DNA from 3 places in the Pandoraea pnomenusa genome. Region 3 is predicted to be linked to each of the others. Evidence: predicted binding sites of a transcription regulator. Region 3 holds the regulator's gene; each other region holds the start of a gene.
The links. The regulator FNR, encoded in region 3, switches genes on or off when oxygen is low (the NO sensors DNR and NnrR bind a similar motif). The targets are predictions, from matches to a motif close to TTGATNNNNATCAA.

Region 1 (4,174 bases), 2.5 Mb from region 3:
GGTGTGCTGCAGGATGTGGTGCCCATGCTTGGCATGAACGACGACATGCAGCGGCGCGTGTGGGAAGTGAACTACTTCGGTGCCCAGCATTGTCTGCGGGTGTTTGTACCGCTCATGACGCAGCTGGGTGCCGGCGCCGTGGTGAACATCACGTCGATCAACGAACTGCGCCCGTTGCCGCTGCATGCGTATTCACCGGCGAAGGTGGCGTTGGGTGCGCTCACCCAGCTTGCGGCGGGCGAGCTGGGCGCGTCCGGCATTCGTGTGAATGCGGTAGCGCCAGGCTTCACGCTCACCCCCATCTTCGAGGACAAGCTTGCAACAGGCAAGCGCAGCGCGGCTGCGATCGAGGCCCATTCCGCACTGGGGCGGCTGGTGGGGACCGACGAAATCGCCGCGGCCGTGAGTTTCCTCATGTGCGACGAATCGAGTGCCATCACGGGCGTGAGTCTGCCGGTCGACGCGGGATGGCTCGTGAGTTCGCACTGGATGAACTTCCGCGAACTGGCCCACTCCTGAAAGTTTGGATCGGCACCCTGAAGAAGCTCAAGACATTTCCGTAGAAGCCTCGAATTTCAGCACGTACGCGCGAATGATCGACGACCCTCCGACCGCCATCCAGGAAGCGCTGCATCAAACGCCATCTTTGCGGCGGCCGACATCGGATCGCCGTGTTGTCGGCGATCCGACGAGGTGACGCATCAAAACGCCCGACGGAAGATCTCCTCGATCTCGGCTTGCTCGGCGCGTCGCGGGTTCGTGAGGCCGCACGCGTCCTGCATGGCGTTCGCCGCCAGCGTGGGAATGTCCGATGTCTTCGCACCGAGTGCCTCGAGACCGGCCGGAATGCCGATGTCCTTCGACAGGCGCCGGATCGCGGCGATGGCCGCCTTCGCACCTTCCTCGGCGCTCAGTCCGTCGACCTTCTCGCCCATCGCCTGTGCAATGTCCCTCAGGCGCGCGGCGCTCACACTCGCATTGAACTCCTCGACGTGCGGCAGCAGCACCGCGTTGCACACGCCGTGCGGCAAGTCGTAGAAGCCCCCGAGCTGGTGCGCCATCGCGTGCACGTAACCGAGCGACGCATTGTTGAAGGCCATCCCCGCCAGGAATTGCGCATAGGCCATGTTCTCGCGCGCCGCCATGTCGTCGCCGTGCGATACGGCGCGACGCAGGTTCTGCGAAATCAGCGTTACCGCCTTGAGCGCACACGCGTCGGTAATCGGCGTGGCGGCCGTCGACACGTAGGCCTCGGTCGCGTGCGTGAGTGCGTCCATGCCCGTGGCGGCGGTCAGCCCCTGGGGCATCGCCACCATCAGGGCCGGGTCGTTGACCGACAGCAACGGGGTCACGTTCCGGTCCACGATCGCCATCTTCACGTGCCGCTTCTCGTCCGTGATGATGCAAAAGCGCGTCATCTCGCTCGCGGTGCCTGCCGTGGTGTTGATCGCGACGAGCGGCAACTGCGGCTTCTTCGATTGGTCAACGCCTTCGTAGTCCGCAATGTGCCCGCCATTGGTCGCGCACAACGCAATGCCTTTCGCGCAGTCGTGCGGCGAGCCGCCGCCGAGCGAGATGACGAAATCGCACTGATGCTCGCGCAACATCGCCAACCCGGCTTCCACGTTGCTGACCGTGGGGTTCGGCTTGGCGCCGTCGAACACCACCGACTGAATGTCCTCTCGTGCCAGCAGCCCGGCCACCTTGTCGGCGACGCCGGCCCTGGCGAGGCCCGCGTCGGTCACGATCAACGCGCGGCGGAACTGATATTGACGCAAGGCGGCAATCGCCTCGTCGAGACTGCCCACGCCCATCATGTTGACGGCGGGAATGAAGAATGTCGTGCTCATGGTCATGCTCCTGATCTGTTCTGTGAGGGGCACACCGCGCGCGCTGCCGACGGCATCGTCGCAGCCGGCCGGACGCGCCGGCGGTGTCCAGAATCAACGCTTGCAAGCACTGAGGACAGCATCGCACCCAGGGCGCGATGTGTCCTTGATCTGCTGCAAACCGGGCAAGGAATAGAGCGAACGCTCAAAAGAACCCGAGCGGGTTGACGTCGTAGCTCACCAACAGATTCTTCGTTTGCTGGTAGTGGTCGAGCATCATCTTGTGGGTCTCGCGTCCGATCCCCGACTTCTTGTAGCCACCGAACGCCGCGTGCGCGGGATAGAGGTGATAGCAATTGGTCCACACGCGCCCGGCCTGGATCGCACGCCCCATCCGGTAGGCGCGATTGATGTCGCGTGTCCAGACCCCGGCGCCGAGACCGAACTCGGTGTCGTTCGCAATCGCGAGCGCCTCCGCTTCGTCCTTGAACGTCGTCACGCCCACCACCGGCCCGAAAATCTCTTCCTGGAACACGCGCATGCGGTTCTCGCCCTTGAGCAGCGTGGGCTGGATGTAGAAGCCCGAGGCGAGCGGGCCGTCGAGCATTTCGATGCCGCCGCCGGTGAGTATCGTGGCGCCTTCCTTGCGGGCGAGGTCGAGATACGTGAGGATCTTGTCGAACTGCTGTTGCGACGCCTGCGCGCCCACCGCGGTTTCCGTGTCGAGCGGATCGCCGCGCTTGATGCGGGCCACGCGCGCCATGACCACTTCCATGAACGGCTCGTAGATCGACTCCTGCACGAGCGCGCGCGACGGGCATGTGCACACCTCGCCCTGGTTCAGGAAGCCGAGCACCAGCCCTTCCGCCGCCTTTTCGACGAATTCGGGTTCACCGCGCATGATGTCGTCGAAGAAGATGTTCGGCGACTTGCCACCCAGCTCGACCGTGCTCGGGATCAGGTTGGCGGCCGCGCGCGCGAGAATCTGTCCGCCGATCGGGGTCGAGCCCGTGAAGGCGATCTTGGCGATCCGCCGGCTTGTCGCCAACGCCTCTCCCGCCTCCTTGCCAAAGCCCTGCACAATATTGAGCACCCCAGGCGGGAGCAGATCGCCCACGAGCTCGGCAAACAACGTGATCGAGAGCGGCGTCTGCTCCGCGGGCTTGAGCACCACGCAGTTGCCGGCAGCCAGCGCGGGCGCGAGTTTCCATGCCGCCATCAGCAACGGAAAATTCCACGGAATGATCTGACCCACGACGCCCAGCGGCTCATGGAAGTGGTACGCCGCCGTGTGGGCGTCGATCTCGGCCGCCGTGCCTTCCTGCGCACGAATGCAGCCCGCGAAGTAGCGGAAGTGATCGATGGCGAGCGGCAGGTCGGCGGCGAGCGTCTCGCGCACGGGCTTGCCGTTGTCCCACGTCTCGGCCACGGCGAAGCGCTCCAGCTGGCTCTCGAGCCGGTCGGCGATTTGCAGCAGAATGCGCGAGCGCGCCTGTACCGAGGTCTTTCCCCATTGCGGCGCGGCGGCGTGGGCCGCATCGAGGGCCAGCTCGATGTCGGCGCCGCCGGAGCGGGGAAACTCGCCGATCACCCCGCCTGTAACCGGCGACGTGTTGGTGAAATAGCGTCCTTCCACGGGCGGCACGAATTTGCCGCCAATGTAGTTCTCGTAACGCGGTTGCAGGGACAGCAGGGCACCGGGAGTGCCGGGAGGGGCGTATCGCATGTCGTGTCTCCGGATATTGTCGTGTCGGTGGCGCGGCGGCCACGCCACACCCCCAAAGCAATTCGCGGGCCACCCCGGTGCGCGCCAGGCGCCACGGGCATGGCCGGCACGCTGCCCGGTGCCGGGTGTGCCGATTCCGTGACACATCTGTGCCATGCCATGACGGGGGTGTCTCACCGTCGTGACAGGCAATCGCCCTGTGCCGGTCGATTGACATAGCGCATTGCAAACCCCCCCGGCATGCGACATGCTTCAGGGACGAATACGAGATCCGCAGATCATCCGGCAGGGGGAGACGACCAATGCCAGTCAATACCGAGTCGGCACACGCGCGCCGTGTGCTGAGCGTTGCCCAAGGGCGCCCGGCGCCGGGCGCCGCCGAGACCGACCCGAATATCGCCAGCTCGTGGCGCCGCTGCCTCGACGCGCATGCGCTCGACCCGGGCGCGCGCATGGCACCGCGCGTGCTCGCGTCGTCGGAGCTGCGCGAGCGACGCAGCGCGATGGAGCAGTTGCGTTCCGTGTCGATGCCGGTGCTCGAACGCTTGCAACGACAGTTGATGAATCCGCACCAGGCCGTGTTGCTGAGCGCGCCCGACGGCGTCATCGTCGATTCGCG
Region 2 (4,174 bases), 2.2 Mb from region 3:
GTTCGACGAGGACGACGCGCCGTTCTGAGGGCGTCGTCAGCGCCCATGGCTGCGCGTCGCGAGACGCCGCCACCATGAGAAACGGCCACGCCCCTCGGGGATGTGGCCGTTTTTTCATGGCGCTTATGCAGCCCGCGTCAAAGGTCAAACGGGCATTTCACTGATCGGCGGGTTGGGCGACGGCATTTTGGGCGGCACCCAGCGCTCGGCGGCCGAAATCCCTTCGTTCTGGCGGAAATACTCAACCGTCAGATCGATGAACCCCCGCGTCTTGGCCGACAGATACTTGCGGCTCGGATAGACGAGCGACACATCGACCGGCGTCTGCGAGAAGTTGCGCAGCAGCGCGACGAGATCGCCGTCGCGCACGTCGTTCCCGACCAGATAGGACGGCAGGAACGCAATGCCATGGCCCAGCAGCACCGACTGGCGCAGCAGCGCCGTGTTGTTGCAGATGAATTTGTTCTGCACGCGCACGCGCACCTCGCCGTCCGGGCCGGAGAACACGCGATCGTCGCTCCAGAAGTCATTTGGCAGGCCGAGCACGCCATGCTCGCCCAGTTCCTGCGGCGTGACCGGCTCGCCGTGCTCGGCGATGTACGCCGGCGAGGCGCACAGCATCACGCGGGTTTCGGCGAGCACCCGCGAAATCAGGCTTTCGCTGTTGATCATGCGCGTGAGCAGAATGCCGCAGTCGTACCCCTCCTCCACCAGATCGATGGCCCGGTCCGTGAGCGTGAGATCGACCACGACCTTCGGGTGCATCTCCTGATACTTCTTGACCAGCGGCGCGAGGTTGCGCAACCCGAAGGACACTGGCGCCACGACCTTCAGCGTACCTTTCGGGTCGCGCGAGGCACTGGAGATGAGCGCATCCGCTTCGTCGACTTCGTCGATGATCTGCCGACAGCGTTCGAGGTACACCTGGCCGGCGCCGGTGAGCGACAGACTGCGCGTGGTGCGATTGAGCAGACGAACGCCGAGATGGGATTCGAGCTCCGCGACGTGACGCGTGACCACGGCGGCCGACAGATCCATCTGGGCAGCCGTGCGGGCAAAACTCCCGTTGTCGGCCACTTTGACGAAAACGCGCATCGATTGCAGACGGTCCATGTTGTTTCCAATCGTGATGTGCCGCGTCGATCCGGCGAAGCGAGGCAAAGGCAGGCGAGCGCGGACCGGAGTGGCTCCGATGCTGCGCAAACCCGCAGGCACTGGCCGGACCGCCGCCCCGGACCGTTCCGGGGAGCGCAACGCGCGTGCCGCCAGGGGTGTCGACACGGCGGGGACTTCAATAAGGCGTTAGCTTACCGTAGGCAGCCAAAAATTGCCTGTCGCGGCAATGATTTTGCGACGTGGCCGTCGGACATCGAGCGCGTGCCGGTGCGAAATTCCACGCCGGGTGACGGTCTTCATGGGGCCGTCCCGCCACATGCACGCGGCCGGGCGCGGCGCGAGCGCCGCCGCCCCGGTGTTTGACGCAGGTCAGGGCGGGGCGGGTGTCGCAAGGCTACATTGAGGAATCTCTCATCGTCCCGTGCCCGTCATGTCCGCCCTGCCCCCGATTACGACGTCCTGCGCCAATGCCTCGCGCACTTCCCACGGCTCGCGGTGCCCCGGGTGCGCCTCGCACGCCTCGCACACCTCAGATGACGACCACGGCGATTCGTCGTGTAAAACACGCCGCAACCCCGGCCCGCCCCATGCGGACGCCCCGCCGGCGCCCATCTTCTTCGACGCCCGCCTGCTTGGCCGATATGACGTGAACGGCCCGCGCTACACCTCATACCCGAGCGCGCTGCAATTCCACGACGCGTTCGGCGCCGAAGACTATGCCCGCGCCGCCGCGCAATCCAAACGTACCGGCAAGCCACTCTCGCTGTACCTGCACGTGCCGTTCTGCGACACGGTCTGCTTTTACTGCGCATGCACAAAGATCGTGACGAACAATCGCGCCCACGCCGACGCCTACGTCGAGCGCCTGCACACCGAGATTGGGCGGCAGGCGTCGTTGCTGGGCGCCGGCCGCGCACTTGCGCAGATGCACTGGGGCGGCGGCACGCCGACGTTTCTCTCGCTGGAACAGATCGCGTCGCTCGTCGACGCCATCGCGCGCCGGTTCGTGATGACCCACGGCGACGACGCCGAGTACGCCATCGAGATCGACCCGCGCAGCGCCGGGCCGGCGTCGATTCGCGCCTTGCGCGCTCTGGGCTTCAACCGTCTGTCCATCGGCGTGCAGGATTTCGATCCGCGAGTGCAGGAGGCGATTCATCGCGTGCAGCCGCGCGCACTCGTCGAGGCCGCGATCGACGCCGCGCGGAGCAGCGGGTTTCGGTCCGTCAACTTTGATCTGATCTACGGATTGCCCTATCAGACACCGGAATCGTTCTCCAGCACGCTCGATGCCGTCATCGAGATGGCCCCGGAGCGGCTGTCGGTATTCAGCTATGCGCATCTGCCGCAGCAGTTCAAGATGCAGCGGTGCCTGCCCGACGCACTGCCGGACGGCCCACAAAAACTGGCGCTGTTGCAGACGATCGTTGCGCGGCTCACCGCGGCCGGGTACGTCCATATCGGCATGGATCACTTCGCGCGCCCCGACGACGAACTGGCGCGGGCACAGGCCGCCGGGACACTCCATCGCAACTTCCAGGGCTACAGCACGCGCGCCGACTGCGACCTCGTCGGCGTGGGCATGTCGGCCATCGGACGCGTCGGCGACAGCTACGCGCAAAACGCCAAGACGCTACGGGACTACTATGACGCCATCGATGCCGGCGGCCTCGCGATCGCGCGCGGCGTGCGGCTCGACGATGACGACCGTATCCGTCGCGACGTGATTTCGCGCGTGATGTGTCACATGTCGCTGGATTTCGGAGCCATCGAGCAGGCACACGCCATCGAGTTCGCCGCCTACTTCGCCAGCGAGCTCGGCGAGCTGGCCGATCTGGCAGCGGACGGGCTCGTGGCCATCGACGAGCACGGGTTGCGCGTGCTGCCGGCCGGGCGCCTGTTGGTTCGCGTCGTCGCCCAGGTATTCGACCGCTACCGACGCAGCGCGGCCAACGCCCGCTGCGCAAAAGTGATGTAGGTGAATTCGCGGACGGGAGCCCAATGACGAAAGCGCCCGGTGGATCTTCCACCGGGCGCTTTTTTATTCCAATGCAGTGACCGCGGCCGAGGCGGCTTGCGTCCTTCGTCGCGACACGCACCACGCGGGACAGAGCGCCGCCGTCAGCTCAGCAGCATCGCCCGCCGCTCTTGCCGCCGTAGCGCGCTTCCTGCCGTTCGCGGAAGAACGCCTCGTAGCTCATGACCGGCTGATCCGGGTGCGTGGCGCGCATGTGCGCCACATACGTGTCGTAATCGGGCAGGCCGACCATCAATCGCATGGCCTGTCCGAGATAGCGTCCGACCTTACCGACTTCGTCGAGCATGAGACTGGCTCCTTCGGTTCGTCAGATCTGACGCCCGGCGGGCATCGGCTCGAACGGCGTTTCCTTGGCCGTCGGCTTGTTGGCCTGGCGTGCCACGAGGATGGTGCGAAGCCCGAACAGCGCCACGGCGACCACCACGAACATAAACACCCCGGACAGCGTGGCATCGACATAGTCGTTGAACACGATCTGCTGCATCTGTGCGGCCGACTTCGCGGGCGCCAGCAGTTTGCCGTCGGCCAGCGCGGCCTGGTACTTCGCGGCGTGGGCGAGGAAGCCGACCTTCGGATCCGGGTCGAACATCTTCTGCCAGCCGGCGGTCAGCGTGCAGGCGAGCAGCCACAGCGTCGGCAGGATCGTGACCCAGGCGAAGCGCTCGCGCTTGAGCTTGAACAGCACGCAGGTCGCCAGAATCAGCGCGATGGCGGCGAGCATCTGGTTCGAGATACCGAACAGCGGCCACAGCGTGTTGATGCCGCCCAGCGGATCGACCACGCCCTGATAGAGGAAGTAGCCCCACGCGGCCACGCACAGCGCGGTGGCGATCAGGTTCGCGGGCAGCGAGTCCGTGCGCTTGAGCGACGGCACGAACGTGCCGAGCAGATCCTGCAGCATGAAGCGGCCTGCGCGCGTGCCGGCATCGACGGCGGTCAGGATGAACAGCGCCTCGAACAGGATCGCGAAGTGGTACCAGAAGGCCATCATCGCTTCGCCGCCCGCCACCTGGTGCAGGA
Region 3 (4,174 bases):
ACAGCTTTCATGAGTACTCTCCATTACGTTGATGGTGGCCGGCCGGATGTCGTCGGCGGGCCGCGCGAAGCAATAGCGAAAGACTACCGCTAGTGGATTGCATTGAAAATTCGCATAATGCCGAAAAGATTTTTCGGAGAATCCGTTAAATGGCATTGGACCTCGATACCGTGGCGTTGTTCGTTCGGGTGGCGGCGCTGGGCAACGTCTCGGCGGCCGGGCGCGAACGCGGGCTATCGCCTGCCACGGCCAGCACCCGATTGGCGCAACTCGAGGCCAGGCTTGGGGCGCGTCTGCTGCATCGCACGACCCGACGCGTGGCGCTCACGCAGGAAGGCGAAATGTTTCTCGCGCAGGCCCAGACGTTGCTGGCTGCCGAGGCGCAGGCATTCGCGAGTGTTGGGCAGGGGCGCGCGGCGCCGCAGGGACGCTTGCGGGTGTCATGCTCCTCGTCGTTCGGACGTCAGCATGTCTCGCCCGCCTTGCCGGCATTTCTCGATCGCTACCCGGGGATTTCGCTGGACTTCCGGTTGACCGATCGCGTGGTCGATCTGCTGGAAGAGGGCGTTGACCTGGCGATTCGCGTGGGGGCGCTGCGCGACTCGACGCTCGTTGCCCGCAAACTCGCGAGTAATCGCCGCACGCTGTGCGCGTCCCCTGCGTATCTGGCGGCCCACGGCACGCCGAAGCATCCGGGCGATCTCGCCTCGCACGAATGTCTGATTCTGGCGGAACAGCGCGACTGGCGGTTCGTCACGCCGGGCGGCGAGTTGAATGTGCGTGTGGGCGGGCGGCTGGTTTCCGATAACGGCGAGGTGCTGCGCGACGCAGTGCTCGCAGGGATGGGAATTGCGCTGAAATCGACTTGGGACGTCGGCGTGCACCTGCAGCGCGGGGACCTGGTGGCGGTACTGCCCGCCTATCCCCTGGCCGAGGAGGTCGCCATCTGGGGCGTGTACCCCAGCCGGGCGTTCGTGCCCCCCAAGACGCACGCGCTGATCGAGTTTCTGCAAGCCCGCTTCGGTCCCGGGCCGGTGCCGTACTGGGATGCGCGGCCAGACGCCTCGTAGCGGGGCGCCGGGGCAAGGGGCCCGAGCGGGGCGGGGCGTGTGCCTCAGTGAAGATGATGGGTGCGAGCGAGCGGCGCGGCGCTATCCTCGTGCCCGATCGCGGGGCTGGCGTGATGCAGCACGAGTCGCCAGCCGTCCGCTTCCTTCAGATAGACGTTGGTGGCGAGTACGAAGGCGTAGCGCGCTTCGGGATGTGATTCCACCTGGATCTGCTCGAGCACGTTGTGAACGGCGCACAGCGGGTTGTTGGCCACCTGCAGGTGACTGACCGACACCTGTAGCCCACCGTTGGCCAGGATCTGTCGCCAACTGCTGCGCACGGCCGCGGGGCCGACATGGCGGGGGCCGGACGGGTGAATGCAAACGACTTCCTCATCCTCCGACCAGACGTCCATCAGCGCATCGGCGTCGCCCGTGCGCAGCGCCTCGTAATAGGCGTGCTCGGCGTCTTCCGGACTCAGAAAAATGGCAGCGGGCATATCGGCGGCCTCCGTCGGAATGTGGCGTCGGGCGGCGAATGCGCCGTCCGGCGATCGCGCCGATTATGGAGGGTTTGCCCGGGCTTGTCGAACGGCCGGCGGCAAGAGTGCGGGCGTTCATGCGCGTCTCTTGATCTGGCGCAAGGCGGTGGGTGTCGTTGGCCGGTAGCGTATGGGGGTAACGCGGGGAAGCGTAACCGGTGAAGGGGGCGTGCGAGGCAAACCAAGGGCGGGGACGCCTGCGCGCCCCCGGTGACCGGTCTCAGCAGTGAATGCCGGTCACGCCGGCGAGTTCGCGCAGGGCGGCAGCGTCGATGATCTTGACGTGCCGCTGGCGGATTTCGATCATGCCGTTTTGCGCGAAGCGCGAAAACAGGCGGCTGACCGTCTCCAGCTTGAGGCCGAGGAAGCTGCCGATTTCTTCGCGGCTCATGCGCAGCACAAATTCGTTGGCGGCGTAGCCCCGCGCCGAAAGACGCTCGGACAGGTTGTGCAGGAAGACCGCCAGCCGCTCTTCGGCGCGCATGGTGCCCAGGGCGAGCAGTTGCTGATGCTCGTTGCGGATTTCCTGGCTCATCAGACGATGCAGCTGGCGTTGCAGCGACGGTACCTGACGCGAAAGCGTCTCCAGTTCGCCGAAACGCGCAATGCACAGCTCGCTGTCCTCGAGCGCAATGGCAGTGCTGGGGTGATGACTGTCGGCCACCGCATCCAGGCCGATCAGCTCGCCCTGAAGGTGGAAACCGACGACCTGCTCACGGCCGTCGGGCGCCGTGACGCAGCTTTTGAGCGACCCGAAGCGGATGCCGTAGACGGCGCTCAGGTCATCGTTGGCGTGATAGAGCACCTCGCCTTTCTTGAGGCGACGGCGCTCGCTCACGAGTGCATCCAGTCGCTCCAGTTCCGCTTCCGGAATGCCGACGGGCAGGCAGAACTGGCCCAGCGAGCAAGTGGAACAGCGGGGCTGGACGACGGGAATGCGACCGATTTCTGTGGTCATGGAGGCCCCTGAAGTTATTTTGAGAGTTTACCATGGGGCGTCGACCTGTCGATTCCGCGCCAGGAATGGCGAGGGTTTGCACGACGCTTTACGGGCGACAGTGTTTCAGTAATAATTGCGCACATACCGGACGTCCGTCTCGCCGCACTATCGGCCTGGGCGTTTTCCCGGCAGGTCGTTTCGAAGCATCCAGGTTGCGCCGCCGTCACTACGACCGAACACAAACGGGCGCGCGCTTATGCGAAGCGGTTGTTTTTTCGATCTACGGCCGTTTCTCGTGTTCCAAGCATCCATTTATTCCTGATTCCGGGTTGCCAAGCCCCCGGTTTGCTTAGTCGCACATGAATACCCAAGAGGCGAAACTCGTCCTCGAGACCGCGTTGATTTGCGCGCAGGAGCCGCTCAAGGTCGGCGATCTGCGCAAGCTCTTCAATGACGCCGTGTCCGGCGACACGGTGCGCGCGCTGCTCGAGGAAATCCGCATGCAATGGGACGGCCGAGGTGTGGAATTGGTGGCGTTGGCCACCGGCTGGCGTTTCCAGAGCCGTCCGCGCATGCGCGAATACCTTGACCGTCTCAATCCGGAGAAGCCGCCGAAGTATTCGCGCGCCGTGATGGAGACGCTCGCGATCATTGCCTATCGCCAGCCGGTCACGCGTGGCGATATCGAGGAGATTCGCGGCGTGACGGTCAATACCCAGATCATCAAGCAGCTCGAAGACCGCGGCTGGATCGAGGTGATCGGCCATCGCGACGTGCCGGGGCGCCCCGGCCTGTACGCCACGACCAAGGACTTCCTCGACGATCTCGGGCTGCGCGCGCTCGACGCGCTGCCGCCGCTCGAAGATCCGGCGGCGCAGGCGCAGATCGACCTGCTCGCGCAGCAGAACATCGAATTCGGCGAGCGGGCCGAAGGCGAAGCGGGAGAAGACGTGGCGTCGGACGACGCGCCGATGGCCGACGCCGAAGCGCTGGCGCGCCTGGCGCAGGATCGCGCCGACAATCTGCCGCTCGCGCAGGGCCTGCCGGAAGGACAACGGCCGACGTCCGGCGACGATGCGGTGACGGAAGAGGCGCTGCTCGACGCGGTCATGGCTGAAGGCGACGCCCCCGCGGATGCGGCGTATTCCGGCGAATCCGAGGCGGCGCTTGCCAATGCCGATGGTGACGTCGGGGCAATTCCGCCGGATGCCGAGGAACTCGTACCGGCGGGACGCGTCAGTGAGCAGGTCGCGGCGCCGCAGGATGACGCGTCGCTCGGCGAGGGCGGCCAGCAGGTGCGGGGCCGTCAGAGCGTCGAGGAATTTTCCGAAGATTTGGGGAGTGCGGCTGCGGAAGGCGACGATCCGCCGCAAGATGCGCAGTACCTGGCAAGTGAGGCAAACGATGCACCGACGCAGGCGGACGATCCCGCAGCGCCGGTCACGCAGGAGGTTTCCCCGCGCGCTGTCGACCCGGCAGCGAACGAAGCCGCCACCGGTCAGCCCATGTCCGGTGGGATGGATGACGACGAGAACGACGGGGACGACAAGACTCTCGTCACGGGCACCTGAGGCACCGGCGCATTGCGTCGCGCGCAACAGCAGGGCCGTTAGCGATTAAGAACGAAGTCGCGGCAAGGATTT

Region 1: the regulator FNR is predicted to act here: its motif matches at 1,996-2,009, upstream of yiaY (L-threonine dehydrogenase).
Region 2: the regulator FNR is predicted to act here: its motif matches at 1,476-1,489, upstream of hemN (oxygen-independent coproporphyrinogen III oxidase).

What each region holds. Positions count from the first base shown of each region.
Region 1 is NZ_CP009553.3:531,391-535,564, forward strand. Features, by position in the region: gene LV28_RS26545 (SDR family NAD(P)-dependent oxidoreductase) at 1-519, shown strand, start outside; gene yiaY (L-threonine dehydrogenase) at 702-1,850, opposite strand; gene exaC (acetaldehyde dehydrogenase ExaC) at 2,035-3,555, opposite strand; gene LV28_RS26560 (sigma-54-dependent Fis family transcriptional regulator) at 3,858-4,174, shown strand, end outside.
Region 2 is NZ_CP009553.3:5,256,506-5,260,679, forward strand. Features, by position in the region: gene LV28_RS47650 (DNA topoisomerase III) at 1-28, shown strand, start outside; gene LV28_RS47655 (LysR family transcriptional regulator) at 145-1,113, opposite strand; gene hemN (oxygen-independent coproporphyrinogen III oxidase) at 1,727-3,094, shown strand; gene LV28_RS47665 (YbdD/YjiX family protein) at 3,243-3,440, opposite strand; gene LV28_RS47670 (carbon starvation CstA family protein) at 3,462-4,174, opposite strand, start outside.
Region 3 is NZ_CP009553.3:3,073,645-3,077,818, reverse strand. Features, by position in the region: gene LV28_RS37675 (zinc-binding alcohol dehydrogenase family protein) at 1-11, opposite strand, end outside; gene LV28_RS37670 (LysR family transcriptional regulator) at 150-1,070, shown strand; gene LV28_RS37665 (YybH family protein) at 1,115-1,549, opposite strand; gene fnr (fumarate/nitrate reduction transcriptional regulator Fnr) at 1,812-2,549, opposite strand; gene scpB (SMC-Scp complex subunit ScpB) at 2,891-4,102, shown strand.